2 regions of the Shewanella glacialimarina genome follow, and region 1 is predicted to be linked to the other one. Evidence: riboswitches for the same ligand, from Rfam matches in the RefSeq annotation. Region 1 holds a riboswitch; the other holds the start of a gene.
What was found. A riboswitch is a leader RNA that binds a small molecule or an ion and turns the genes downstream of it on or off. The one in region 1 is predicted to bind lysine.

Region 1 (15,602 bases):
CATTTTATTATATTTAGCCGAAAAATTTGGTCATCTTATTCCGACCGACATAGCACTGCGCACTAAAGTCATGAATTGGTTATTCTGGTTACAAGGAGCTGCCCCTTATCTTGGTGGTGGTTTTGGACATTTTTATGCTTACGCCCCTGAAAAGTTTGAGTATCCTATTAATCGTTTTTCAATGGAAGTAAAACGCCAATTAGACGTATTAGATAAACAACTTGCCAAGGGTTCATTTATTGCTGGCGAGGAATACTCTATTGCTGACATAGCGATTTGGCCATGGTACGGTAATTTAGTACTAGGGAATATTTATAGCGCAGCAGAGTTTTTAGACGTAACCAGCTATAAAAATGTGATGCGCTGGGCAAAAGCTGTTGAACAACGTCCGGCCGTTCAACGTGGAATAATAGTTAACCGCAGTTGGGGAGAAGCGTGGGAACAACTTTCTAATCGCCACAGTGCCGCTGATATTGATAAGGTTTTAGCCCTAAAACCTTAAAGGATTAACCTTTAGAGGCTAAAAGCTTATAATATTAGCCTTGTACATCAGTAATTATCCAATAATAGGTCAGTTAATCAATAATAAATGATATTGTGGTTTAACTGACTTATTAGTCTATAACATGGGAGCCACAATGGATTTTGACACGTTAAGAGCATACTTGCTTGCCAAAACCGAAGCGGTTGAAAAATTTCCATTTGGGCCAGGCACACATGTGTTTAAAGTCAAAAATAAAATGTTTGCCTTAATTGGCTGGCACAACGATGCTTTAATGATAAACCTCAAGTGTGATCCTGATGAAGCCATTGCATTATGTGATATTTCCTCGTCTATCACCCCCGGTTATCATATGGATAAGAAACATTGGATATCGGTTTATTTTAACCAATCAGCTAAACAACATATCCCAGATGATGAAATAAAACGACTGATGGATAACTCGTTCATGCTTGTTGTTAGCAAGCTACTCAAACACGACCAAACATCCATTTTATTGCACATGTAAATATTCGATACATTTTGAAATTATAAGCATTTACTGATACTTATTTTTGATTCAAACTTCATGCTAGCTCATGCTGCATTATGAATTTCAGTTGCATCTCACCTAATCCTTGATATTGAAATTTAACCAAGGTGTCCATAGGGACTTTGATCACGCCACAGTACGACCCTGTAATAATGGCTTGGCCTTTTTTAAGGCTAACGCCCTTTGATGTTAAATAATTAACTAACCAATAGACTGGATTTTGCGGCAGGTTACACGGATGAATACCGGTAAATGACCGTACTTCATCTTGATGGCTAACGGTGATGTTAACCTTACTCGCCTGATAGGCTAATGCTTTATCAATTTCAGGCCCGATATACAGCCCTTGATTACTTAAGCCATCAGCCAGGTTTTCGAAGTAACTGGCAGAGTAATCTGCACTAAACCGGCCTTGAATTAATTCCAACGCCATATGTGTTGCGCTTATGCCACTATCAATTTTTTCAATGCTGTATTCTTGATTAGCATCGAAGTCTTGACCTAAAACAAATGCGATTTCCGGTTCAATTAACCCAACGGCTTCAACACCTTTTAGGTTAGCAATGATTGGACAACAAGTTTGTTGATTAACTGCTGTTGCAATAATGGGGCAAAAATAAGCTGTCCGTTATCTAACGGCACTAAACACTTCCACCCAGTTACAGCATTACCGGACAATTCAATCATCTGCTGCTGGACAGCAAAAGCGTCATCGATATTTTTTGGTTTAAAAAGCTCAAAATCAGAAGCGGGATCCCTTACCTTACGTTGCGCAAAAAGGTGCTGTGTTAATTGATCGATTTGCTCAAGCTTCGACATATTTGTCCTTAATCACTAAATAGCCAGCCACTGCTGGGTTATTAGTGGGGTGGAATTTGTTGTATCATCTAATAATTGCTGATCTGAGTAGTACTCTATCCCCTGCCACAGTGTTAACTTAAACATACTTCCAGCAATAACCTTTCCCACGCCTTTGGGAGTACCTGTCATGACGACATCCCCATCTTCTAAGGTAATAAATGAAGCCAGCTCATTAAAGATTTGTGCGGGTGAATAGATCATTAACTGACTATGCCCCAACTGGGCAAGTTGATCATTTACCGTCAAACTAAAACACCACTCTTGGTTATCCGTACTTATCGGAATAAAGTCACTCAATATAGCCGAACCATTAAATGCTTTAGCCCGTTCCCATGGCAACCCTTTGGACTTTAACTGGCTCTGTAATTGACGTTTGGTTAAATCTAGCCCAATGCCTACCGCGCTAAAACGTCCATTTTCGACTAAAAAGCATAACTCAGCTTCATAGTGAATAGATTCTTGATGAAAGCTAATTAACTCAGTACTTATTGCGCTGTTGGGTTTTAAAAACACCACCATATCGTCGGGAATATCATTGCCTAACTCATGAATATGTTCGACATAATTACGCCCAATGCAGACGATTTTTGATGGAGTGACAGCGCCTTGCTGCCTAATCAGTATTTGCTGCATATTAATTTGCTAAATAGTGGAAAACATGAACAATTATCCCGTATACAAAATAAAAGCACTACACTTAATTTAACCTTTGCCGATATAAGTTATCGCCACTATTCAACATTACCTAAAAGGCTGCTATGAAATCACTCATTTATTTGCCATAAAATGTATTAACCATTGATTATATTGACTACACTGAAACGGCTTAATCTTATTTAAAAGCATATAATTATAATGAAAAATTGCTATTGCCATTATTCAGAAAGGGACCTCAAATGAACTTGCTTGAGCTAACAATCAAACAAAAAATTGCCTTGGGCTTTGCCACGATTGGTGTGTTGCTTCTTGCAGGAAGTAGCTTCTTTTATCGTTCGCTAACACAAATCCAAACAGCTAACACTAACATCGAAATCTTAGCGGTTCCTGTTCAAACCCAAAGTAATGCACTTCAATTAAGTTTACTCAAAATGGCCAAAACAGGTAGTTTAGCCTTTTCACAGACGGGAAATGACAATATTAGTAGCAGCTTTGCTCAATTTAAGCTGTTACAAAATGAATACTCAACAACCTTTAAGGACTTATCAAATAAGGTCGCTGATCAACCCAAAATGAAACAGGCTCTAGATAATGTGACGCAACAATACTCACAATACATCAAGCAAAGTGAAATTATGTTCAATGCAAAATTAACCATTGAACAAGCGCGTGCAGATTATCAAAAGCAGTTTCAACAGTTCCTGCAAATAAAAGATACCGCCAGTAATAGTATGATCGATTTAGAGATAATAGATGCAGGCGAGCAAGACAATTTATTGGCAGAGGTCATAGGAACAGGTACTAGATTAGACGATACCATCTATAATATGGGCAATATCATAGGTGAAGTTGCTCGATTTACAGATTTACAGAATGTAAACAATCACCAGCAAGATATCTTGATGATGGTTAATAGTATTGAGACTAATTTTCAATTTTTAAAACAGCAAACAGCAACCCTGCCTGCAGATGATTTGTTGGCTATTTTTGCTGAACAATTCGAGCAAATGAAAGCCTTACTCGATACACCGGGCACGCTATATGAAAGTCAGCGTAAAGTGGTTGAGGTAATCAAACAGGCTGATATGGCATATAGTCAATCAAATCAATATTTCGACTCAAGCTTTGCCGAGCTAAGCAAGTTAATGATTTTAGCAGATCAGCGTTTTAACGACTTTAAAAACGTCGCATCCGATGAAATAAGCACGGCGCAAACCTTAGCGATTGCGTTAGCATTAATATTCATCGTACTTGCTATTATCATTTACTATTTTACCTCTAAAGCCATGCTAGAGCCACTTAGAGCGGTCAATCATGCTTTGTCTCGTATTGCTAGTGGAGATTTATCTAAACGGCTCACAAAGCGCAACGATGATGAGTTTGGCGAGTTGATGGACAATATCAACAAGCTCTCCGATGATTTAACTTCACTATTACAAGATATTAGCCGCGATGCACATCTATTAGATGAATCCGCAATTAACTCACAAAATCAGGGGCAGAAAATTGCTGATGCCGCAAATAGTCAAATTCATCAAATCAATCAAGCGAAACAACTCGCAGAACACATTCATCACAGTTCGAATTTAGTGAATAAACAGACTAATGAGTCGGCTAGCCAGATAAGCCTAGCGTCGGAACAAGGCAAGCATGTAAAAGGTATTGCTGATGATAACCGTGGTCGAATTGAACGGTTATCAACTGGGTTAATCGACTCGGTTAACATCATGAATAGCCTAAGTAAAAACAGCGATAACATTGGTGGAATATTAGTTACTATCAGCGCTATTGCAGACCAAACTAATTTGTTGGCCTTAAATGCGGCAATTGAAGCGGCACGAGCGGGTGAACACGGAAGAGGCTTTGCCGTAGTCGCCGATGAAGTAAGATCCCTTGCCTCAAGAACTCAATCATCTACCGCTGAAATTCAAACCATGATAGATGCCCTGCAGCAAGAAACGACAAATGCGGTGAAAGCGATTACCCAAGGACAAACCCAAGCTAACCAATGTGTTGAACAAAGCCAGGCACTACATGATGCAATCGAGCATATTGAGTCGGCGCTGTTAACCATAGATAAAATGAGTCAAAGTATTAATCAAGCGGCACATGAACAGGTCAGTTTTAGTGAGCAAATTGAGCATACTATGGCTGAAACTGCAGAGTCTGCGGAACATAATGCAGAAGAGTCCTCAGCAATGGCGAAGCGAAGCAAGGAATTAAATCAATTAGCCCATTCATTAACCACATCTGTTGAACGGTTTAAGTTATAGTTTTTTGAGAGCTAAAGCATTTGAGTGTTAAAGACGACATTAAGTGCGCTAGGTATTTAATGCTTAGAGATAGAAGTGAAATGATATTGTGGTAATTAGTAGAGACTGTAACTAATTTTGTGTAACTGCTAATCAAAATGTCACTTTAATATTAGATTTTTAAAGTGACATTTTTATCATGCTAGCATACCTGGGCTAATCCCATAAAAACTCTCTAAAGTGCTTGCGGCAAACCGACTCATAGGTTTCATTGCCACCTATCGCCACTTGCTCACCTTCTTTCATTGGTTTGCCATCACCGTCTAAACGTACCACCATATTGGCTTTGCGACCACAATGGCAAATCGTCTTTAGCTCAACTAATTTGTCAGCCCAAGCTAACAAATATTGGCTACCAGTAAATAGCTCTCCTTGGAAGTCACTTCGCAGCCCATAACACAATACAGGGATATTTAAATTATCTACCACATGAGTCAGCTGCTTAACCTGTGCTTTTGACAAAAATTGGCTCTCATCGACAAGTACACAATGGATATGTTTCTGTTGATGTGATTGACCAATAATATCACTCAAATCATCGCCACTGGCAAACACTTGCGCATCAGTTTGTATACCAATTCGTGATGCAACAATGCCAACGCCATAGCGATCGTCAATTGATGCTGTCATAACTAACGTGTGCATGCCGCGCTCGCGATAATTATAAGAAGATTGTAATAATGAGGTCGATTTACCCGCGTTCATCGACGAATAATAAAAATACAGTTGCGCCAAAATAATGTCCAATATTGTTGCTTTACTAAATTCTACTTTGATATGACCATTAACCACAAATAATAATGCCGCTCAATGAAGATTGAGCGGCATTATTATTCATTTATGAGTAACGGCTAGCGACGTGCAAAAAAAGCCAAAGCGAACACGCTGATCACAAACACAAGACTACAAGCTAATAATCCACTGATTAATGAGTCAGTAAAGCCAAGCACTGTATAGCCAATAATACTGATAAACGCCACAATTAAGGCATAAGGTAACTGAGTAATCACATGGTCTATATGATGACAACTGGCCCCTGTCGATGACAAAATAGTGGTGTCGGATATAGGTGAACAATGATCACCAAAAACAGCACCTGCAAGCACAGCCGACAGCATAGGTAACATCATATTTGAGTCGCTTCCCATTGCCATATCGGCAGCAATTGGCAACATAATGCCGAAAGTGCCCCAACTTGTGCCGGTTGAAAAAGCGGTAATGCCTGCAAGAATAAATAACACCACAGGCAATAGCTCAAAAGGAATTGAACCCGTGACTAAGCTTGCCATATATTTACCGGTTTCTAGCTGACCAATAACTCCAGCAATAGACCAGGCAAACAGTAATATATAGATAGCGGGTAACATTGAACGCGCACCAGTAACCACACCTTTAAAAATCAACCCCATCTCTAACTTTTGAATAAAAGCTAAAATTAACGTAATACTAAAACCAATGACTGAGCCATAAAATAATGATTGGCTCACTTGAGTATTTTCAAAAGCGCCTAAAATAGTAAAGGCTTTACCATCGGCTGCAAGTACATCTGCACCGCTAGTTATCATAAAGTAAACTGTGGCAACGATTAATGTCAAAATGGGTAAAAATAAACCTATTACTTTCCCCGTATCAGCTTCAGGCAGGTCAGCGTTTGCACCAGGGGGAAGGCCTTTAGATTCATCATAAAGCTCACCTTTTTTGGCATTTAATTCATGTTGGCGCATAGGGCCGACATCAAGACCGAACAAGGCAACACATAATAATAATAGTAACGCGAATATGGCATAAAAATTCATCGGGATCATTTGGACAAACACACTCAAATGACCTGACTCAGCAAAACCATGCGCGGTTAAGATGCCCCCTATCAAGGCGATAATATAGGCTCCCCAACTTGAAATAGGTGAAATAACACAAATAGGTGCGGCTGTAGAATCTAATAAATATGCCAATTTAGCCCGCGATACATGGTATCTATCGGTAATAGGTTTTGAAATTGAGCCTACCACTAAACTGTTAAAATAATCATCAATAAACACCACACAGCCTAAAAATATGGTCATTAACTTGGCATCACGTTTACTGCGAATATGCCCTTTAGCCCAATCAGCAAACGCCCTTGCTGCACCACTAACGGTTATTAAAGCGGTTATCATGCCAAGCATGACTAAGAAACCTAAGATTTGTAAATTCCAGCTATTTAGCGCGCCATCACTCCAAACCAACCCTTGAACTGTGTTGAGCAAAAATAGACTACTATCCCCTAAAGAGAACTGTGTAAGTAATAATGCGCCGACCACAATCCCCACGCCAAGGGACAGTAAAACTTTACGGGTGATAATAGCCAAAACAATGGCAACAAGAGGTGGAAGTAAAGATAGTGCCGAATCGGCATGACTAAGTACGTTCATTATTTATTCATCGAGTATGTATGAATGGAGGCGACTGAACCGGTGTAAGGTAATGTTATACCTTAGAGACACCTGTCCTATCAGTAGCGCTCCATAGTAATTTATCTTTGTCATCCCGACAAAAAATACTATGGCAGTGCTGCACCTATTTGGCGACAACACCAGCTGTATTGACCGATATCAATAGCAACTTCGGCATTAAATCCTTTCAAGGTAGATCACAGGCATCACCCTACTCACCTTTACTATTATTTAATGCACCTCTACTTAAAGGGTAAAAATGCGAGCACATAAAAACATAGCGGCCGTAAGGTTACCACCCTACGGCCGAATATTGTGACACACATCACATTTACAACAAATTATTCAGTGCCGGAATAGCCACAAATAAATCAGCTTCTAGTCCATAATCAGCTACTTGAAAAATTGGTGCTTCAGGATCTTTGTTAATAGCGACAATTACTTTAGAATCTTTCATACCCGCAAGGTGCTGAATTGCGCCAGAAATACCGACTGCAATATACAAATCAGGAGCAACAATTTTACCTGTTTGACCGACCTGTAAATCGTTAGGGACAAAACCCGCATCAACTGCGGCGCGCGAAGCCCCAACAGCGGCACCTAACTTATCTGCAAGTTGCTCTAGAATAGCGAAGTTTTCACCGCTACCCATTCCACGACCACCAGAGACAATAATACCAGCATTGCCTAATTCAGGACGAACTGACTCAGTTAAGCTTTGTGATACAAACTCAGTACGCGCATTAATCACTTCGTCAATATTGGCTAATTCAGCACTGCCAGTTGAAGCAACCGCATCAAATGCACTTGAACGTACTGTCATGACTTTTTTATCATCTAAGCTTTTCACTGTCGCTAATGCATTACCTGCATATATTGGACGTATAAATGTATCTGCGCTTTCTACGTTAATCACTTCAGATATTTGCGCCACATCTAATAAGGCAGCAACACGCGGTAACGTGTCTTTACCTACGCTTGAGGCTGCGGATAAAATATGTGAATAGTCTGCAGACAAACTCAAAATTAACTTAGCTAAGTTTTCGGCTAATTGGTTAGCATATACAGCTGAGTCAGCCACAATGACTTTGTTAACGCCAGCTAATGTTTGCGCCATTTTGGCCGCTTCACTACATTGAGCTCCCGCCACTAAAATGTGAATATCACCACCAATTGCAGTAGCCGCTGCAACCACTTTGGCTGTGTCGGCTTTTAAATGCACATTATCGTGTTCAGCTAAAACTAAAATGGTCATATTAGATCACCTTCGCTTCGTTTTTTAATTTTTCGACAAGTTCTTCAACAGAAGATACCATGATGCCAGCTTTACGTTCTGCTGGAGGCGTGACTTTCAATACGGTTTGATGTGCTTTCAACGTTACACCTAAGTCAGAAATAGATAATACTTCTAAAGGCTTACGCTTAGCTTTCATAATATTTGGTAATGAAGCATAACGAGGTTCATTTAAACGCAAATCAACTGTCACAACCGCTGGTAATGGCATTTTCAAGGTTTGTAAACCGCCATCAACTTCACGGGTTACCACAATAGTCTCGCCATCAATTTTAACTTCAGAAGCAAAAGTGGCTTGTGGCATGTCAGCAAGTGCTGCCAACATTTGGCCTGTTTGATTGTTGTCACCATCAATAGATTGCTTACCAAATATCACCAGTTGAGCCTGTTCTTTTAGCTGAACGGCATGCAGTAACTTAGCAATTGAGAGTGATACTAACTCTTCTTCGGTTTCAACATGGACGGCACGATCTGCACCTAAAGCCATTGCCGTTCTTAATTGTTCTTGCACCGTTTTCGGACCAACGCTAACAACAACAACTTCAGTCGCAATTCCAGCTTCTTTGAGGCGAACCGCTTCTTCAACTGCAATTTCACAAAATGGGTTTAATGCCATTTTTAGATTGGCTGTATCAACATTTGAATTATCAGCTTTTACTCTGACCTTTACATTGGCATCAACGACGCGCTTTACAGGCACCAATATTTTCATAGGGTTTCCTTCCTACACCTTGTCTATAGACAACACATTGGCCAATGCCAATGCAAGATAGCTCAACTTTACGACCTGTTAACGTTAACGTCAACCTAAGTTAAACGCTTGTTTGAAAAAATATAGCATACAAATTGGCAAGCTAAAGTAACATTTTTCACTTATATGCACCCATAATGTCGTTTTTAACAGCCTTTTTAGGCTAATTAATAAAATAAGCTTATTTTTGATAAATTAAATTGATCAAGGCTCAATATCTTTCTATTATTACGGTTATTGATAAATACTATTTTATTAATTTGTTATTAACTTATTTGAATGTATTGCTCAAAAATAAAGCTTGATGTTAAAAGTTAACCTCGAAGGAATTATTTCTAAGGAATGAGATATTTTTGATTATGCTTTTAGTACTGACATGTATCAATCAACATTAATGAACATGATATGCTGCACGTCTTCATTCAACGTCAGAACTAACAAATAAAAACTATGTAAATTCCAATTCATTAGGACGTTTAATATTATGAGTGATTTTTTAGATATTTTAACCCATGGTCGTCGTTTTAAAGCTGCTGTAAAAGAACTCAGTATTGAAGATCTTAACGATCTTGCTGCGAAACTTGATAAAATTATCGTTGAACGTGAAGAAGAAGCCAAAGCAGATGAAGCGGCAAATGCCGAAAGAAATGCTCTTATTGCTGGCATTTTAGCTCAAATCGAAAACAGTGGTTTATCGATTGAAGATCTTGGCGAAGTCACAGCAAGCAAATCAGCACCTAAAAAACGCGCTCCTCGTCCAGCAAAATATCAAATCACCTTAGACGGTGAGTTAATTCAATGGACTGGCCAAGGCCGTATGCCAACGGTATTTAAAAAAGAAGTTGATGCTGGTAAATCCATGAGTGCCTTTTTAATTCCTGGCATGGAATAATAGTTCAAGCATTAATAATAAACGCTTACTTCGGTAGGCGTTTTTTTTAAACAAATTAAAGTTTGCCTTTACCTCTAATAAAGAGAGAGTAAACTATAATTAAATTGAATTAAGTGAGCACATCTATGTTTTCGCCTATCCTTAAAGTGTTAACCCTTTCATCTTTATCTTTATTATTAACAGCTTGTGCAGGTGACTATGCCTTTAACAGTAATCTTGATCCCAAAGCGATTAATGAATATTTTAAAGTGGGTGATGTGATTGTTTATGAAGGCAATAACCAGCCCAAAGGTCATTATGCCATTATTGGTTTAGCTGAGGGTGAGGTTTGTCAGGAGCAATCAAACGATGCACCTGCATCGATTCAAGATGCAAGAACTGAAGCCCGTAAAAAAGCTGCAGATATGGGTGCCAATGGCATTATTATCAAACAATGCTTGATCATTGAAGAACAGGATAAAGCCTGTGTTAGTCGCAGTTTGTGTATTGGACAAGCCATTAAACACGAGCAAGAAAAATAATATTTTATTTTAGTCATTTTATCGCTGCAATATCAGACTTTATTATATTGCAGCTCTTTTTTATACCTAGTTGATAAGCCATCATGTTTACATCTCAAATTAGTGCAGTCGCAATTTGCCGAACCCCTTATAAACAAAAATTTGGTATTCCTCGCCAGCCAGGATTAGTCGATGTAAAAGGTTATATTGAACTTGCTCCAGCGTTAAATACTGTTGATGCAATTAGAGGAATTGAACAATATTCTCATCTATGGTTATTATTTTGTTTTCATGAAAATTTAGCTCAAGGCTGGAAAACAACCGTTCGTCCACCTCGTTTAGGTGGCAACGAAAAACTGGGTGTATTTGCGACACGTTCAACTTTTAGGCCAAACGGTATTGGACAGTCTGTGGTTAAATTACACGGTATTGTGAAACGAAAAGGCAAAGTGTGTCTTGAAATATCCGGCATGGATTTATTAGATGGCACGCCTATTATCGATATAAAACCTTATATTCCCTTTTCAGATGCCATTACAGACGCCAAGGGCGGTATAGCTCAGGAGGCGCCTGAGTTAATAAAGGTTGTTTTTTCTGATAATGCAAGTATTCAGTTGTCAACACTTGCAGAAAATGAAAAGTATGCTCAATTACAGCCGCTAATTAGTGCAGTATTAGCCCAAGACCCCAGGCCTGCTTACAAAAAAGCAAAAGAGGATCCCAAAATCTATCAAGTTGCCCTATATGATCTTGATATTTTGTGGCAGGTGATTGATAACCAAATTATCGTATTAACGTTAAAACCCACGTCTGTGGTTTTACTTGATGAGTAAATGAGGACAGAACGTTGGCATTACTCGATTACCAAAAGCAGCAGAAAAAAAGACTGTCCTGGATGCCCTGGCTTTACTTCAATCTCAAGCCAAAATTATTAGAGTGGGTAACGCCCTGGCAGCTGGATATTCAAACTAAATTAACTCAGCTTGAAACCATTAGCATTGGTCAGCAATGTTTTATTGCGCCTGAAGCAGAGTTATTTGCAGAGCCTGGTCGAAATATTACTATCGGCGATAAATGCATGATTGCTGCTGACGTATTTATGCACGGCCCTATAACGTTAGGCGATGAAGTGGCTATTAATCATAGTTGCAGTTTAGATGGTGGTCAGGCAGGTATTCATATTGGCTCACAAACTCGCATTGCCAATAATGTCACTGTGTATGCTTTTAACCATGGCATGTCACCCGACTCGCCTATTTATCAACAACCAACATCATCAAAAGGCATTATAATAGGTCAAGATGTGTGGATTGGCGCTCAAGCGGGTTTGGTCGATGGCATCACCATTGGTGACAAAGCCGTTATCGGCATGGGCTGCATTGTGACTAAAGATGTCGCCGCATACGCTATTATGGCTGGTAACCCAGCAAAAGTGATTGGTGATAGACGTAATAAATAACCCTTATCTACCGCAAAACAATAATTTAATGTCTATATCCCAAGTTGTTAAAGTAACTTTGCTCAATGGCTAATAATCAGGTGACATAAACGCTTCAAGTGCTAAAATGACCTCCATTGATTTTTACTCATAATGGATACCGGAATGCGAGTTAGTAAGTACCTGCTTTCAACACAAAAAGAAACCCCTGCAAATGCAGAAGTCATTAGCCATCAGTTAATGCTACGTGCGGGTATGATCCGTCGTAATGCGTCAGGTTTATACAGCTGGTTGCCGTCAGGTTTACGAGTTCTTCGTAAAGTCGAAGGTATCGTGCGTGAAGAAATGAACAATGCAGGTGCTATAGAAATTCTTATGCCGTTAGTCCAACCTGCTGACTTATGGATGGAAACTGGCCGTTGGGAAAAATTTGGCCCGGAACTACTCCGCTTCCAAGACCGTCATAACCGTGATTTCGTATTAGGCCCAACTCACGAAGAAGTGATTACTGACTTAGTACGTAAAGAATTAAGTTCGTACAAACAGTTACCGATAAACCTTTATCAAATTCAAACCAAATTCCGTGATGAAGTTCGTCCACGCTTTGGTGTTATGCGTGCTCGTGAATTTTTAATGAAAGACGCTTACTCATTCCATTTAGATCAGCAAACCATGGATGAAACTTATCAGTCCATGTATACCGCTTATAGCAATATTTTAAGCCGTATGGGATTAGAGTTCCGCCCTGTTCTTGCTGATACAGGCTCAATTGGTGGCAGTGTTTCGCATGAGTTTCATGTATTAGCTAACAGTGGCGAAGACTTAATCGCTTATTCTACTGGCAGTGATTATGCAGCGAATATAGAGAAAGCTGAATCGCCAATGCCGACGCTAACTCGTCAAGATCCGACTCAAGAGCTAAAGCCAGTCGATACGCCTAATGCAAAAACTATTGCTGAGTTAGTTGAACAGTTTACCCTTGATATCACTAAAACGATTAAAACATTAATCGTTAAAGGCGCATCAGAAGACGCACCTTTGGTGGCATTAATTGTGCGAGGCGATCACGAACTTAATGAAATCAAAGCCGATAAACTTGAAGCGGTTGCATCACCTTTAGAGTTTGCCACTGAAGCTGAAATTCGAGCGGCTGTAGGTGCAGGACCAGGTTCTCTTGGCCCTGTCGGATTGAGCATGCCAATTATTATCGATCACAGTGTGGCGGTGTTAAGCGACTTTGCCGCTGGTGCAAACCAGGATGATATACATCTCTTTGGTATCAACTGGGAGCGTGACTTACCTTTAGCGGTAGCTGCCGATATTCGTAATGTGGTCGAAGGTGAAGCAACACCAGATGGTCTGGGCACCTATGCAATGGCACGTGGTATTGAAGTGGGTCATATTTTCCAATTAGGCACTAACTATTCAAAATCAATGAACGCGACTGTACTTGATGAAAATGGTAAAGCCCAAGTATTATTAATGGGATGTTATGGTGTAGGAGTTAGCCGTATAGTGGCTGCCGCTATTGAACAAAACCATGATGACCGCGGGATTATTTGGCCTGAATCAATTGCACCATTCCAGGTCGGTATTTTACCTATGAATATGCATAAATCTCATCGCGTTGCAGACATGGCTGAGAAACTTTACGCTGACTTACAAGCTGCTGGTATAGAAGTACTGATGGATGACCGTAAAGAGCGTCCTGGGGTTATGTTTGCCGACATGGAGCTGATTGGGTTACCTCATGTTATCGTTATTGGTGATCGTAATATCGATGAAGGTGTATTTGAATATAAAAATCGCCGTACAGGGGAGAAACAAAACATTCCTTTCGATCAAATCATGACGTTCTTATCCGCTGTGAAATAGTATTGAACCAACTGATTTAAATACCTTAATATATAAAAACGCACTTTAGAGTGCGTTTTTTATTTTGCCTTGATAAATATTTCAATTTCGAGGCCTTTATTTAACTCTGACACAATATTTAATCGCCCACCTAATTTTTGAGTCACTAAATTATACACAATTGACATGCCTAATCCGGTTCCCCCCAAATGTCTAGCTGTCGTAAAAAAAGGCTCAAACATCCTATCCTTAACTTCCTGGCTTAATCCTTTACCATTGTCCTTATAAAACATTTTAATTTCGTCACCGTAAACCACTGCCCCTAAAATAATGGTTTTGTCACCGATGAAATCATCTGGGTAAGCATGGCGAAAACAATTCGATACTAGATTTGTAAATATTTGAGCAATTGCACCAGGATAAGACTCAACCATGATTTCTTCCGCTAATTGAATATCCAAATTAATGTTCTGCTTGCGGGTTAGCGGTCTTAATGGAGTAGAAATTTGCCCTAAATATTCGGTTAAATTAAAGTATTCTTTCTCTAAAGTCAGTTGATCCGCCGCTGTTCGCTTAAAGTTATGCACCAATTCCGCTGCACGGGATAAATTACGTTCGATAAGCAATAAACCATCACTCATAGTACTGATAAAATATTCAAACTCTTTCTCATCTAATTCACCAGCAGAAAATAATTTTTTAAGCTTATTCAGCTCATCAATACAATGACTGGTTGAAGTGACTGAAATCCCTAAAGGTGTATTGACCTCATGCGCCACACCGGCTACCAAATTACCGAGTGCGGCCAGTTTTTCACTTTCTATCAAACTGGCTTGAGTCGCTTTTAAGTGTGTTAAAGTTTGCTGCAATTCTTGGGTACGAGACGCGACTATAGTTTCTAATTTTGCATTAAGTTCCTCTAGCAGCATTTGCTGGCTACGTACTTCATTTGCATTTACTGCCCGACCATATAAATCAGCTAATGCCGCAACAAAAACCTCTTCATCTCGGCTCCATGACCTCATTTGGCCACGATGCTCACAACATATAATACCAATCATTTTACCTGCGTGACGAATTGGACAATCTAACATTGACACAATCCCCTGAGGAATTAGATAGATATCGGTAAATTCAGATGTAGCAGAATGCTGAAAGACATCATCAGCAGCAATCGTTCTTTCAGAATCTAACGCATGGAAGTAGCGAGGCAGTTGAGCGCGAGTTAACGTAATATTCTGTTGCTGTGATTCATTATCTAATAACAAAAAACACGAGATGGATTGCTTATCTTCCGATAGCAACCAAATACCCGCTCTTTCGACTTTAAGCCCTTGACAAACCGACGAAATAATAAGTTGAGAAGCACTGTTTAAGTCGCCTTTATCAATCAACACTGATTGGCTTACAGTAAATAACACCTTCTCAAGGGACGCATTCATGTCTTAATCTACTGTTTTTGCGCAATCAGGCATATCACGTTGAATAGCAATAAACCTATCCATCAACTCAAGGCTTGCATCACACATTTTAGGGTCAAACTGCTTACCCGATTGCTCATTTAAATACTCGATAAC
Region 2 (15,602 bases), 970 kb from region 1:
GCCCTGATGTAATTGCTGCAAAGGCTATTGCAGCAGAAGCATGGCAAGCTATTGTCACTAAGCAATTAGGTTTTGAGCCCAATAGTCAAGAATTTACATTACTCAACAACGCACGCATGCAAGGCAATGAAGCCATGGCAATATCACTGCGTAAGTTAATTGATGTTTATTCAAATACCGGTTGGACAACTCTGGGCCACACTGGAGATGACGTGCAAGTTTTTGCTTCAGGCCCTGGTGCTAAGCTATTTTCAGGCCATCAGGACAATACTGAAATAGCTAATAAAATATTCAGCTTATTGCCAAGCTCAGCTCAGTAAAGCACTATTAACGATTAGCTAAGCCGATATTTCAACCTTGGCTAGCTCAATATATTAAAGCGACATTAGTCGCTTTAATTTTTTCATTCTATAAATGATAGTAGGTCAATGTGTTAACTAATCCATCTCAATTATTATTAAGAAACCATCACGAATTTGCAGGCCTTAATATTCTTATCCTCAATTATGAGTCAGATACCTTAGCGCATCACTGTATTGAGAACGCCAAAAGCGTGACTGCATTGGCGTTGGATTATAATCACCACTTAACTCTATCACCTTATGAAAGTGACCGTTTACGCTGTTACTTTGCCCCTAAGTTGCCAGACGCACAGATGTTGGAAAAGTTTGATTGTGTAATTGTATATTTTCCTAAAGCTAAGCCATTAGCGGAATACTTATTTGCCTTAGCAGCCAGCCATCTTGTAGAAGAAGGATTGCTGCTGGTTGTGGGTGAAAACAAGGGCGGCATAAAATCGGTAGATAAACTATTACCCGACGCTTTTAGTTCAGCAGTTAAAATAGACAATGCCCGTCACAGCTTGCTATACCGTGCATATCTAACACAAGACGTAGCACCTTTAAAATTAACTGACTGGATGACACAATACACAGTCGACACACCCCAGGGTAACATTACCATTTGTAATTTAGTCGGTGTTTTTAGCGAGAAGAAACTGGACCTAGGTACTGAATTATTACTGTCTAACTTACCTAAACTGAGTGGTCGAGTATTAGATTTTGGTTGTGGTGCAGGGGTAATATCAGTCGCGCTACTCAAACAATATCCTGAACTTAATATCGAATGTATCGATATCAATGCAATGGCTTTAGCGTCATGTGAGCTCACCTTAGCAGCTAACCACATGCAAGCTAAGGTTTACCCATCAGATGGATTTAATCAAATTGAAGGCAAGTTCGACGGGATTATTTCTAACCCCCCGTTTCACGATGGCTTAGATAGAACATTTGCCATAGCACATGCTTTTGTCACCCAAAGTGCCACACGATTAAGTGCTAAAGGAGTGTGGCAAATTGTGGCTAATCGACATTTACCCTACGCCGACAACATAGCCAACACATTTGGCTCAGTTAACGTGCCAGCCGAAAACAATAAGTACAAACTGTACTGTAATAAAAGTAAGTAGCCTCAACTCGGATTAATATATTCAATCAATAGCAGGCCTATTGCACGTTAATGTAACCCAGTTAACAAAGTAAACATCTGCTCGGTAAACGATAATTTACCGAACAGATGTTTAATAACATATCATTTAATCAATTAAGTGGGTCAATGCATAAGTAAGCTGTGACTTTGATACTGGATAATTTAGCTAAATTCCGCTAGATTCGAGGTATAGTGATTTTTATATCAACTAGTTTTAACTCTCCAATAAAAATAATAAATAAAGGACATTATGTTAGAGCCTTCTGTTGCAGCATTTAATGCTGAAAAATCTAAAGTGGAATTGCGGCTTATCCCTAATACCCACGGGCCAATTTCTACAGATGATGTTAATCAGCTTCTTAAACAGCCTAATTTTGCTATGCTGTTTCCGATCACGCCTGCGATAGACAAAGCGGTTAAAGAAGTGAATGCCCTGTGTGGCCAAAAACCGGGAAATCACGAGCTGTTTTTCACTATTGCTGAGCGTAAAGATGGCAGTATTAGCATCAGCATTAGTGACGATAAAATGCAAGCAACAATGAAAATCACTTCAGCTTGGGGCGGTAAAGATATTTTACTAGCCGATGTACTCAATAATCTTAAAAGCAACAAAATAAAAATGGGCTTAAGTAAGCCTAAAATTATGGCGTTATTACAAAGATTAGATATTTTACCTCCTGGTGAGTTTTGCGAAGGCGAAATTGCCATCGGTAAAGCTGCAATAAATGGCGAGCATGCAATTTTAACCCGTAAAGTACCGCTTGCTCGAGAACGCTTATTACAACCGCAAGAACGCGAAGATGGTACCGTAGACATGCGCAACTTAGGCGCATTGGTTACCGTTAAACCCAATGACATATTAATGATAAAGCAACCGGCAACCTCTGGTGCGGCTGGCTATAATGTGCATGGTGATACATTAAACCAAACACCTGGTAAAGATAAGTTAATGATGCCTGGTAACGGTACAGCTCTGCATCCTAATGACCCCAATAAACTTATTGCTACGGTATCTGGTCAACCGGTCGAAAATAAAAAAGGCATGCAGGTTGATGATGTATTACAGATTAAAAATGTTGATGTAAATTACGGCCATGTAAACTTTAAAGGCAGTATATTAATTACCGGTGATGTACATGAAGGTATGCAGGTAAAATCTAGTGGTGATATTACCGTAATGGGTTTTGTTGACTCCGCCAGTCTTGAGGCAGAGGGTGATGTTATCGTCAGTAAAGGGGTTATTGGTCGCTTAATTAAAGAACAAGAATTCAGTACTAAAATTCATGCCCAAGGGCAAATTTGCGCCCAATTCGTTCAATATTCAAATCTCATCGCCGAAGGCGAAATCCTGGTGACCAAACAGCTTTTACATAGTCATTCTGACTCAGGTAGTACTATTACAGTAAGTGATGCCCAAGGTCGACGAGGAGATCTTGTTGGTGGTAAAGCCACCGCAGCAAAAGGGATACGTGCAGTTGCTTTTGGGGCTACCGCGGGGACTAAAACTGAACTATTTTGCGCCATGCAGCAACAAGAGTTGAAGCAAGAGTTAAAAGCATTGGATGAGAGTGTCAAGCAGCTTGTGCTAGCAGGTCTTGATATTGAAGCAAGACTTCGCAAGCTTCCGCCCAAAAAAGACTGGCAAAACGATGCAGGCATGATTGAACAAGTCAAAATGATGCTAGATCAAAAAAATCTTATTGCTGCAGAACGTTTGAAAGAAGAAATTGAATTTGAGCAAGTTAAGAATGAAGTAAATGGTTATTACGACCGATATTTTATTCGTGCCGAGAAACACATATTTGCCAATGTTGAATTACATATTGGTAATGCTCAAAACCGCACTCAGCGTGAACATGGACCGAGCTCGGTCAAAAATATTAATGCAGAAATCAGCTTTGATTACAGTCGCTAATGCAACCAGCTGATAAAACTATCAGATCCATTATAAATTGGCCTGCCATCGTGTTGCTGCATCAACACGATGACCTCGTCTATATTGCCGATCAATCAGCTTGGCTAGAATATCTTGATCATGAAGCAGCTAATCTAGTCGCTGAAGATAAACTCATTGATAGCACAGGACAATGCTGGCTAATGACCGAATCTATTAAGCAGCACACATTAATATCTAGCACGCCAATCAGCCTTGAGCAATTTATTACCATAGTGCAGCGATTCGCACAATTACAAGGACAGTGTTGCAGCAGTAAATTAATCTTCTCAAACTTTCAACAGGGCTTTGCAATCATTGAGCAATTAGATTGATTAAGCTAGATTGATTGAGCAATTGATTGAGCTATTGTCAGGCCTCTGGCAAAATAGCGACAATTTTACTGAGTAAGTTTGAGAGTGTGCATGGAGTTATTAAATATTGAGTGTCTTGGTAAACGGCTACGTTTAGAAGGCTCAATGGCCGGTTGGCAACAGCTATATTGGGACAACCAGTTGGTGTCACAAAAATCAGCCTCACCCAATAACCAAGCGTTTCACATTCATCAGTTTGAATTGACCTCACAATCAACCCGTCCACTCTCAACGCCATCGGCTAAGCAAAACACCGACGGTTTAGAAAATAGTGCGCTAGATGATGTCATAATTGATAACATTCAGACCAATGCGATTCCAGTAAGGCTTGAAGTCGATGTTAAATGGCAGCCTTTTTATCTTGAATACTGCGTGTTAGTTGACGAAGAGCAAATCAGCCAAGGCCAACGTACAACCAAAGACATTGAACAACAAGTCCCCGAAATAGCCGTACCTAAAGCTAATAAAATCAGTATGGTCGGTTTAGCGTCACTAGGGTTTAAGCTTTTAAAAAGCGCTAAAGTGGTCAAAGCCTTGTTCGCAGGAGCCAGTGTTGCCGCTTATTCATGGCTATTCTCTATTGAATTCGCCCTCGCCTTAATTGCCTGTCTAGTATTCCATGAATATGGCCACATTAGAGCTATGAAGCACTTTGGCATGAAAACCAAGGGCATCTATTTAATCCCCTTTATGGGCGGTCTAGCCTTAAGCGATGAGCGCATTAACACTCGCTGGCAAGATGTGGTCATCTCCATCATGGGTCCCACATTTGGCTTGTTTTTGTCTATCGCTTGCTTGGTAGCTTACTGGGTCACGGGCAATGTTTTTTTTGCCGGCTTAGCCGCCTTTAACGCGTTACTCAACCTGTTTAATCTATTGCCTATTCTGCCATTAGATGGTGGCCATATTTTAAAAAGCATCAGCTTTTCGATGAATAGCGTCACAGGGTTAATCGCCTGTGTTGCCGGAGCCGCTATTGGGGTATTTATCAGTTACAGCTTAGGCTTAGCCTTGTTAGGTTTCTTATTATTAATTGGTAGTTTGGAGATTGTTTTTGAATGGCGCGGTCGTCACCAAAGCCATTTGTTACCGCTAGACCGTTATGGACAGATCTTTTCAGCTATTTGGTATTTGCTAACCGTTAGTGCGTTAATTGGCATTATTTGGGTTATTGCGGGTACGGGTGATGATATGTTGCGGATGCCACTAGAGATACTTAAGAGTTAATTGGAGGATTACTTAGTCGGTTAATTCAGACTAATATCTCATGTTTACTAATTGCCTGCCGCAGGCCTTAGTGCAGATAATCCAGCGAGACGCCAGTTCTTGATTTTAAAATCAGCGTCCCTGTGGGCTTAACCAAAACATCTCTGTTTTGGATACTCGCTGGCTCATCTGCACCTGAAATTTCATCTCTTCGATTTAGCTTCACTCGTAACGACTACCAAAAGCAAAATATGAAGATAAATTTAGTGAATCTTTGAATGATTCATTTGAATTGAGGACATCGAGACTCTTTACTCCGAGAACCCGTGAGCTTGGCATGGATGTCACGCTAGCTTTCGTTGGGCCAAGAACGGCCCATCGGAAGCGATAGGGATTTTTGATAATGGCGAAGCAGACTACAAAAACGGCTAAAAGCTGGATCGATCCCCATCGAAAATATGCGTTTTTCAGCATTTTTCGTTTGGGGCGCTGGGTGTTCCAAGAGGGAATTACTGTTGATTCCCTCTTGACCGGTGCAGGATGGAATCCTGCGATGTTGCTTCTCTCTTTTTATAGAATCAAGTCAAATACCACGACTTACCTCGGCCGTTTAGGCCGCAAAACAAAACCAAACTTAAAGCTCGAATACATTAGTCATCACTTTATACAACTCAGTCCCTTGATGCACAGACGCCGAAGCAAAGTGCAAAATCGGCACGCAGTCTTTATCTAAACTCAGCGGTGTAACCGCTTTGTCTGAACCGTATAAATCCAACCTCAGCATATTGACTAAAGATTGCCCTGCTGCCAATGGCTCACCGACTGTGGCGCAATACTCAACCATGCCAGATTGCGGAGCATGAAACTTTTTATAATCTTTTAGATAACAGCCATAACGCGACAGTTTTGCAGGTTCAATAGCTTGTTTAATCACCCCACGATGGCTTAAATAAGCCAAAATACCATTGGCATCGACTAAAGCATCTGCCATATCAATCCGCTCTTGGCTAGCCAGCTCAAGGGTAAACGCTGCCACTGGCACATCAAAATGACGGCCTTTACTCGCGGCATAATCGGTTAGTTGCCACCAGGGACAAAACGCAGCCTCATCCATGGCGCCGCCAAAACTGTTAGGTATGATCAAACTGTATGGAATAGAGAAAAACTTAGCTGAGTCGAGATCATACTCAGGACAATACAGATGCTTACAGGATTTAGGCCCTGTATGTAAATCAAGCACGATATCGGCTTGATGAGCCAATGACTGCAAACTCACCGCTAATCTATGACCTGTAGTGATGCCCCAAGGCTGTTGTAGCTTGGTGTGACAAGCCTCAATTAGTGTTGCCTTAAACGATTTAATCAGCTCATCATTAGGTAAATCTTGATGCTGTTCATACCAGGCAGCTATGTCGATTTTATGTTCTAAGTACTCACGGTTCCAATTAACACCGGTTATTGGGTCAAATCGGCCTAGGGTAAACTCACCACTTTTTTGATTAATACCCAGCGGGTTGGCTAAAGGAGCAAGCACAATATCCCCTAAAACCTCAAGCTCTTCTAACAAGGTCATTAGTTGATAAATTACCGCATTACCTTGCACTTCAGCACCGTGCACGTTGGCTTGAACGTATACGGTCGGTGCGCTGCTGTCGATGCCTTTAAAAGTGAATAAAGGCACATCAAGGGATTGCCCAGCAGCGAGTTCACCTACATTCAGTGATGTGCGCAATGCTTTAGTCATCATTTGCTTTGTCATAGGTTACTCGAAAAGATTTTGATGTAATGCTTTAACAACGTCTGCCGCTTGAGTTTCATCAATTAATACACATAAGTTATGCGGGCTAGCACCCTGGCATATCATACGGACATTGTATTTTTCTAACACTTGAAATACTCGGCTACAAATACCCGCTGTAGAAGCAATTCTGTTACCAATAATCGCCACCAAGGCTAAGTTATCTTCCACTCTTACCCGGCAATGTTGTGATAACTCTTGCAATAACGATTCACTTAATAAGCCCTGGCCGCTTGAGTCAGAGCCTGTTTTATCTAATGTTAGCGCCACGTTCACCTCTGATGTGGTGATCAAATCTACCGATATTTTATGGCGTGCTAATGTAGCAAAGGTTTCAGCTAAAAAACCCTGGGCGTGAAGCATTTGCAAGCTATGCAGATTTAATAATGTTTGGTCTCGGCGTAATGCCACCGCGCGGTAAACTGGCGTATCTTCTACTTGATGACGGATCCAGGTTCCACCCGCTTCAGGGTCTTTACTTGAACCGACAAACACCTGAATTTTCTGGCGAACAGCTGGAAGTATCGTTGCTGGATGCAATACTTTGGCACCAAAAGTAGCCATTTCAGCGGCTTCATTAAAACTGATTTCAGCAATCGGGCGGGCATTAGGCGCCAAACGTGGGTCGGTGGTGTAAATGCCTGCTACATCGGTCCAAATTTCTACCGCATGGGCAGATAAAGCTTCAGCTAATAAAGCGGCTGAATAATCACTGCCGCCACGACCTAATGTTGTGGTGCGGCCCTGCTCATCTGCCCCAATAAATCCCTGGGTAACAATAATACTGGTGCTTAATAGCGGTTGTAAAAAATCACTCGATAAATGAGCAATTTGTTCAATTTGAGGTTCGGCACGACCAAAATGGCTATCGGTACGAAGCACCTGGCGTACATCAAAAGCCTGGGAAGATGCGCCCTTTTCACGGATAACAGCAGAGAATAATACCGACGAACAATGCTCTCCCATAGACAGCAGCTCATCCATAGCCGCTTTACTGCGGTCAAGAATTAATGACTCACTTAACACAGACATCCGGCTTAAAAGCTTATCAATTTGCGCAGCAATGTCCTGTGGCTGACTCAATTCATCAATAATACGATATTGAATTTGGGCAACTTGTTTTAGCAAGCTTAGACGACGTTCGTCGTTGACATTAGCACTGGTAAGTTCAACTAATAAGTTGGTTACACCGCTAGATGCACTGACCACCACTAAACGGGTATTAGGATTGGATAAAACGATATCAGCACAACGACTCATCGCTGAGAAATCAGCAACAGAGGTTCCGCCAAACTTGGCTACAACTAATTGATTTAACGACATATAATACACTCCGAACTAAACTTCGTTCGAAGAGCCTGGTGCAAAGATAACGCACCCTTAAAGAAGGGAAACAGCAATCACCACCAGAAGCTCTCCACCAAATAACAGGTGACAATCGCTAGGATTCAACCTAATCGACCGATAAATAAGTTAACCAAATCTTATTGTATCTCGGCGTTAATCTCCCTCGTAAGCTGTCATGGGAATTGGTCTTCCTCAAGCTTACTACCTAGTTAACGCTCCTCTTCTGTGCCTCCCTAAGGAGGGACCAGCAAAATAACAATAAACATAGGGTTAAGTCAATGCGCAAGATTGCAAGTTGAGTAAAAATAAACAAATGCATTATTTGCAGTAACGTACAATTAGGATTTGGCAGTAAAAAAGCGATTAGATGTGGTTTTGGGTAAGTTATGTGCAGGATAAAGATGACATTGTAAATGCAGAATGTTAATAGTGAGGTAAACAGAGCTTTAATATAAAATCAGTCGTTGGTATTAGCTCATTACACTCATTTGTTAAATTTATTGTCTCAATTAAAAATTAACAAATGAAAATAAAATGGTTTAACAGAATTCAGGGAAATCACTGACTAAACGTAAACGTTGATTAAAGGCTCCCATTTGCACCTCACTTTTGTGCTGATCAAAGCAGGCTACAAGCGATAACAAGCCTTGATTAACATAGTAAATTGCATGTTGTTTAAACTCTCGACCTAACTCAATAGCTTGATTTTTATCAATAAAAACAGCCCAACTTTTTTCAACATGTGACAAATCAGGTGCGACACCCATTAAGCAACGGTAAGGGCTTTGATATTGAAGGATTTTTAGTTGGAGTTCACGATCTAATAGGCGGTTTTGACTTGGGGTAAGTAAGCACCCTAATGGGTTATAAGCAGTAATAATAGCGAATGAAAAATCATGGGATAAAGACTGAGTCAGCAAAAAGTGCGTTTGTTGATAGTCCTGCCACACAGTATCGATAACATTTTGCATAACAAATCCCACTAAATAAGCCCAAAAGAGTGTAGCAGAAAGGATTTAATAGCGAAAGAAATGTAAATCCCATCATAAAAAAATATATAATTAACCATTTTAAATCAATTAACTAAATACAATATCACCCATTTTTTATACTTAATAAATTATTTATTTTAACATTTCATTTGTTAACAAATACAAATAAAGGGTACAATAACCTTCAGTTACTGATTGATCGTCACAAAAAGCAGCTTTTAAGGCTAATTCTTTACGATTAATACTATTAAGCTAAGACTTTACCGCCGTAAAATGACTGCCATATTGTTAAGTGTCTGTCTAAAAATTTCATTTTAGTTATGTCTAAATAGGAACTTTTAACTATCTTTAGGTTCACAGTCTACAGCGGCACGTATTGTTGCCACGATGAAAGGTTTTTAAGTCTTAGTAAAACTCACTCTAAGCTATTGCTTAAAATAGCAATTAAAAACATTAGAGAATGAGAGAGTGTTTAAATTCAAGGCAGACAATGTTAAACACCAATAATCCAGAATTTCTAACGTATGCAATTAAGCGTACGTAAACGCTAGCCCAATGCTAGATAACAAATTTTATTAATTTTTAGGTAATTTTATTATGCAAAATCCACATATTTTAATTGTTGAAGACGAAGCTGTAACCCGTAATACCTTACGTAGCATATTTGAAGCTGAAGGTTATGTTGTTACTGAAGCTAATGATGGCGCTGAAATGCACAAAGCCATGCTTGAAAATAAAATTAACCTCGTGGTGATGGACATCAACCTGCCAGGTAAAAATGGTTTGTTATTAGCGCGCGAACTTCGTGAAATCAACAATATTGGCTTAATTTTCCTAACCGGTCGTGATAACGAAGTTGATAAAATTTTAGGACTAGAAATTGGCGCTGATGATTACATCACTAAGCCATTTAACCCACGTGAATTAACCATTCGTGCGCGTAACTTATTAACTCGTGTAAACAGTGCCGTCACTGAGAACGAAGAGAAAGGGTCTGTTGAATACTACCGTTTCAATGACTGGAGTTTAGAAATTAATAGCCGCTCATTAGTGAATCCACAGGGTGAATCTTACAAGTTACCACGCAGTGAATTCCGTGCCATGCTTCACTTTGTAGAAAACCCGGGCAAAATACTAACCCGTGCAGATTTACTAATGAAAATGACTGGCCGTGAGCTTAAGCCACATGATCGTACTGTTGATGTCACCATTCGTCGTATTCGTAAGCACTTTGAAAGCTTAGCTGACACGCCTGAAATCATCGCTACCATCCACGGTGAAGGCTACCGTTTTTGTGGTCACTTAGAAGATTAATTATCGACCATCACATATGGGTACGATAAAATAAAACCGAGCCTATGCTCGGTTTTTTTATGTCTGAGGTTATTTTTATGATATGAATTAGGCGAGTTGATTTATCCTCCTATTCTGATGATTTAAAGTTTATATAATTTGATTCCGTTATGCCTCATGCCTAATATACTGCTGACTAACATTAAATGGATTAATCCTTCATGGCCAATAAGTTACTATTACTGACGCGCGAAAATGAAATTTACCGTGAATTAATAAACCAGTGCAACTTACCCGATTTAGTCATCTTAAATGACGAGTCAGACAGTATTATTGAAGCCGATATTTGGTTTGCAGAACCCGCCCTTGCTGCACCATTAATTAGCCAGACTAAAAATTTACGTTGGCTGCAATCAACCTTTGCTGGTGTAGATAAACTCGTCATACCAACACTGCGACGTGACTATCAACTGACTAATATTCGCGGTATTTTCGGCCCATTAATGAGTGAGTATTTATTTGGCTATTTACTCGCCCACCAGCGTGAGCACCTAAAATATAAACAGCAACAACAGCAACAAATTTGGGCTCCTGGGCGTTATAGAACGCTACAGGGGCAACATTTACTGCTGCTTGGCACAGGTTCAATTGCACAGCATATTGCAGCAACGGCTGAGCATTTTGGGATGACAGTAACAGGGATAAATCGATTAGGTACTGCAACCTATGGATTTGATCGGGTCGATAGTATTGATAACTTAGCTCTACACCTCAGTCAAGCCGATGTAGTGGCCAGTATTTTGCCTAATACCCCTGACACCGATAATATTCTCAACCAGCAAACCTTAAGCTTACTAAAACCAGAAGCCATCATTTTCAATTTAGGGCGTGGCAATGTGCTCGATTTAGATGCACTCACAGTTCAATTGAATCAAACACCAAATCAACAGGCTATTTTGGACGTATTTAGTCAAGAACCCTTACCTAAAACGCACCCAATTTGGTCTTGTGCTAATGCTATTATTACTCCTCATATCGCTGCACCGAGTTTTCCCGAGCAAATTGTTGCACTATTTAGCAGCAATTATCAGTTATGGCAAAATCAACAACCATTAAATTTTATTGTCGATTTTGATAAAGGCTATTAAAGATCAGTGGCTTAATTTAGCTATTTATATTGCAGACAGTATAAAAACAATAAATGTCGTATTTTTATCCAAAAAGTTATTGCCAATGATAACTGTTTTCATTTAGAATTAGATTCATCCAAGGGAATGGCTATATTGATATCCCTTTTTCATCTGAGTTCTAGAGGCTAATATGTACGTTTGTCTTTGTCATGCAATTACAGATAAGCAAATTAAAGAAGCAGTTCGCCAAGGCGATTGCTCGTTAGCTGATGTCAGAAAGCGTTTAGGTGTTGCCGATCAATGTGGTAAATGTGCCAGAATGGCGAGCCAGATTATTAGCACTCAATTAGAGTTCGAGCCAAACTTCTACGAAGTGGCCTAAACCACAAGATTATTTAAAGCCCCTAATTCAATAAAAATGCAGCCAGATGGCTGCATTTTTGTTTATGGGTTTGATATGCATTTATTATCCCGAGCTGAGGTTACTTATAATTTATCAGCGCAATATTTTAATACTGTTAAAAAAACAGCGGTGTTGAATCTTCAAACTCTTTTATCATTAACGGATCATATTGCCAGACCTGATTAATTATATCTGCCGTTAATACTTCACTAGGGCTGCCATCTCCCACAACAACCCCTTGGTTCAAAATCACTAATCTATCCGCATAACGAGACGCGAGATTAAGATCATGCAATACCACAATAACTGAGTAGTTATGATCAGTAGCTAAACTCCTTGCCAGAGCTAACACCCTGTGTTGCTGCGCTAAATCTAACGCTGACGTGGGTTCATCTAACAGTAAAATAGGTGAACTGCCAGCTTGAGCAAGCTGAGCCAATACTCGTGCTAACTGTACCCGCTGTTTTTCCCCTCCAGAAAGCGTAGGGTAACGACGGTATTTAAGTGCTGATAACGCTACTTTATCTAATTGTTGATCGACTAAAACATTACCTTGCTGCAGGCTTAGCGTCAGTGGATATAAACCCATTTGTACCACTTCAAATACTTTAAAAGGAAATGTCAGTGAGGCATGCTGTGGCAATACCGCTAATGACTTAGCCAGTTGTGCGCGATCCCAGTCCTTAAGCGGACGTCCTAAAACAGTTATTTGTCCGCTAGCTAAAGAGACTTCTTGGCATAAGCTTTTTAATAAGGTTGATTTTCCTGCGCCATTGGGGCCGAGTAACGCGGTCACTTGTCCCGAGTGCAGTTCAAGATTAACGTCTCGAAGAACAGCTTTATTCGCTATATTAACCGACAAATTAGTCATACTGATGGTGGCAACTCGAGCGGCAGTATCGGCATAATTGCTTACACTGTTTGGGAGAACACAATCATGACTCGAACGGCTATGATCATTAACGCGATAGTCAGCAGGGCATAAACTGGCTGAACTTAACGCATCAAGGTTGGTGCCCATTGTGGATGAGTAAGATTTCATGGATAAATATTTCAGCATATTAACCTAACTTATTACGCTGTTTAAGAAGCAGAACAATAAAGAATGGTGCGCCGAGTAAAGCGGTAACTAACCCTACAGGAAGCTCAGATGGAGCCACGATTGAGCGAGCCCCTATATCAGCAATAACTAGCAAGGCAGCGCCTAAAATAGCACTTAACGGTAATAACAAACGATGATCTGGGCCAATCAGCATTCTGACTAAATGCGGCACAACCAAACCAATAAAGCCAATAATCCCCGTTGCAGCGACAGCAATTCCCACCCCTATTGCACACAGTACAATTAGCTTAAATTTGAGTTTATCGACATCTAAACCTAAATGTCGAGCTTCTGCTTCACCGAGTAATAATGCATTAAGTGCCTTAGCATTTTGATTAAACTGCCAACTGATCACTGCCAGTGCAACTAAACTCAGGATCACATAATGCCACTGAGCACCAGCAACTGAGCCCATTTGCCACAGGGTTAAATCCCGTAATGCCATGTCACTGGCCATATAGGTGAGTACGCCAATACCCGCCCCGGCCAAGGCTGCAACCGCCACCCCTGACAGCAATAGTAATACCACTGAAGTACCGCTGGGGCTTGCAGCTAAACGATACACCACTAAAGTGGTCAACAAGCCTGCAAAAAAAGCACTGAAAGCCACTAAATATTCGCCGCCATGTGGAAATAGCACTATACAAATCGCCGCACCTAAAGCGGCACCGGATGACACACCAATAATGCCAGGGTCAGCTAAAGGGTTACCAAACAAGCCCTGCATGACAGCCCCGCATTGAGCAAGCGTTGCCCCAACAGCAAGTGCTAGCAAGGTGCGTGGTAAACGCACATTATTAATCACTAGCTGCTCGTGAGGAGCGACACTGGCAAAGTCTTGCTGGGTCGCCCAATTCACCATGGCATTAAAGCTAGTCATCGGACTAATTTGTAACGGCCCAATGCTGACCGATAGCAGGCTGGTGACCATCAATGCGGTGCATAAACAAGGCCAAAGCCAGCGTTGATTTTCCATGATATATCCTAATAAAGCCGACTTTTTTTGATATAAATCATGATGATTTTTTTATTGTCATAAAATCACTGGCAAGCTGGTCTGCCGCCAATATGGCACTTAAACCGAGTCCACCGAGTAATGCTTGAGATGGCAGACTTTTAACTTGGTTCTGCTCACCCGCTGGGGTGTGTTTAAGTAATGGCATGGCTTGAAGTAGTTCATTAGCGGGATCGGTTGACTCAGCGTCACTGCGGTTTGAAATAAGAATCACATCGGGTTGCAGCGCTAAAATGCCTTCCTGTGAAACACTTTTGTAGCCGTCAAAGCCTGCAATATTTTGTCCACCCGCTAAGTTGATAATAATGTCAGCGGCGGTGCCATTACCGCCTACACGAGCTGGTCTGTCGGGTTGTAATAACAAAAACAGCACTTTTGGTGCCTCGCCTAATTGGGCTATTTGCTGCTGTTTGGTATTCAATCGACTAAATGAAAGTACAATTTCTTTCTTTAACTCAACCGCCTGCGCCTTACGGGACAGTAACTCCCCTATTTGATCAACATGACTTAGCAGCTCAGCCTCAGTCTCTGCACTAGGTAAACTCACCACCTTAACGTTTGCGCTACTCAGTACCTCAAGCGTACTGTTAGGCCCCATTGCATCTGAGCCGATGAGTAAACTCGGTGAGAGTGCCAAAATACCTTCCGCAGACAACATTCGGTGATAACCCAGCTTTGCTACAGAATCTAGCGCAGCGGGTATATGACTTGTAGAGTCGACACCCACTAACTCATTACCAGCGTCTAAAGCTAACACAAGTTCGGTGATGCCAGCGCCAGCGCTGACAACCCGATTTTCAGCGATTGCAGCTTGGCTAAAAATAGCTGCTTGTCCAAAAACGATGCTAACAAGCAGTGCGGTCATCCTCATCATATTGGTGGGTAATGACTTGTTTGAACTCAACACAGATAGCTGTTGTGTCTGCGATAACTGGGGTAGCTTGAACATAACTTAACTCCGAATAAATAAATCGTGCTGAATCGCCTATATGATGGCTACCGTTACGGTTCCATTAAAATTTGAGTATTACTAATTTGTTGTCGTTGCAATAAGGCTAATAGCGTCATTAGCGGCTGAACAGGCGCATTCTTATCTGCTGCCACCACCACGCGGATATCAGGGGTATCATTCAATATATGAATAAAAGCGGCTTCAAATTGATCAAAATCAGTAAATGTTTCACCGTCTAATGCCCAGTACGGCTCAGTGGCTAAAATATTGATCGCGATATGCTGCTCCTGAGACAAGGCTGTTAATTCAGAATTAGCTTCAGTAGGTATATCGACGGGTAATGTCAGCAGCTGGGTATTTGCCGTCAGTAATAAAAACACCAACACAATAAAGATAATGTCGATAAGTGCGGTTAAATCTATCCCAGTACTAGATTGTCCAGCAGGTGTCTCTGCGCAGATCATCTATTTGGCTCCGTTAATTCAGTTGTCATTGGTGTTGCTGCATTAGTCATCTGGGCGCGAACAATAGCTGATACTTTTCGATAGGGTTCATCACAGCCAATACTT

Region 2: it holds a riboswitch for lysine, as region 1 does, so the genes downstream of both, lysC (lysine-sensitive aspartokinase 3) here and FJ709_RS12365 (Na+/H+ antiporter NhaC family protein) in region 1, are expected to answer to the same signal.

What each region holds. Positions count from the first base shown of each region.
Region 1 covers NZ_CP041216.1:2,847,779-2,863,380, forward strand. Annotated here, with positions in the region: gene yghU (glutathione-dependent disulfide-bond oxidoreductase) at 1-502, shown strand, start outside; gene FJ709_RS12335 (MmcQ/YjbR family DNA-binding protein) at 639-1,010, shown strand; gene FJ709_RS12340 (hypothetical protein) at 1,069-1,467, opposite strand; gene FJ709_RS12345 (hypothetical protein) at 1,587-1,853, opposite strand; gene FJ709_RS12350 (fumarylacetoacetate hydrolase family protein) at 1,869-2,528, opposite strand; gene FJ709_RS12355 (methyl-accepting chemotaxis protein) at 2,792-4,825, shown strand; gene FJ709_RS12360 (thymidine kinase) at 5,021-5,599, opposite strand; gene FJ709_RS12365 (Na+/H+ antiporter NhaC family protein) at 5,716-7,275, opposite strand; lysine riboswitch at 7,352-7,549, opposite strand; gene FJ709_RS12370 (electron transfer flavoprotein subunit alpha/FixB family protein) at 7,628-8,551, opposite strand; gene FJ709_RS12375 (electron transfer flavoprotein subunit beta/FixA family protein) at 8,553-9,302, opposite strand; gene FJ709_RS12380 (H-NS histone family protein) at 9,826-10,233, shown strand; gene rcsF (Rcs stress response system protein RcsF) at 10,359-10,754, shown strand; gene tsaA (tRNA (N6-threonylcarbamoyladenosine(37)-N6)-methyltransferase TrmO) at 10,835-11,566, shown strand; gene FJ709_RS12395 (acyltransferase) at 11,629-12,192, shown strand; gene FJ709_RS12400 (proline--tRNA ligase) at 12,337-14,046, shown strand; gene FJ709_RS12405 (sensor histidine kinase) at 14,106-15,467, opposite strand; gene FJ709_RS12410 (DUF3369 domain-containing protein) at 15,471-15,602, opposite strand, start outside.
Region 2 covers NZ_CP041216.1:3,814,138-3,829,739, forward strand. Annotated here, with positions in the region: gene FJ709_RS16645 (alkaline phosphatase) at 1-320, shown strand, start outside; gene FJ709_RS16650 (methyltransferase) at 431-1,468, shown strand; gene FJ709_RS16655 (DUF342 domain-containing protein) at 1,739-3,403, shown strand; gene FJ709_RS16660 (DUF4144 domain-containing protein) at 3,454-3,756, shown strand; gene FJ709_RS16665 (site-2 protease family protein) at 3,847-5,022, shown strand; gene FJ709_RS16670 (succinylglutamate desuccinylase/aspartoacylase family protein) at 5,636-6,760, opposite strand; gene lysC (lysine-sensitive aspartokinase 3) at 6,764-8,122, opposite strand; lysine riboswitch at 8,202-8,377, opposite strand; gene FJ709_RS16680 (DUF3293 domain-containing protein) at 8,686-9,117, opposite strand; gene arcA (two-component system response regulator ArcA) at 9,736-10,452, shown strand; gene FJ709_RS16690 (D-2-hydroxyacid dehydrogenase) at 10,653-11,579, shown strand; gene FJ709_RS16695 (bacterioferritin-associated ferredoxin) at 11,752-11,943, shown strand; gene FJ709_RS16700 (heme ABC transporter ATP-binding protein) at 12,080-12,835, opposite strand; gene FJ709_RS16705 (FecCD family ABC transporter permease) at 13,026-14,042, opposite strand; gene FJ709_RS16710 (heme/hemin ABC transporter substrate-binding protein) at 14,080-15,030, opposite strand; gene FJ709_RS16715 (ExbD/TolR family protein) at 15,084-15,497, opposite strand; gene FJ709_RS16720 (MotA/TolQ/ExbB proton channel family protein) at 15,494-15,602, opposite strand, start outside.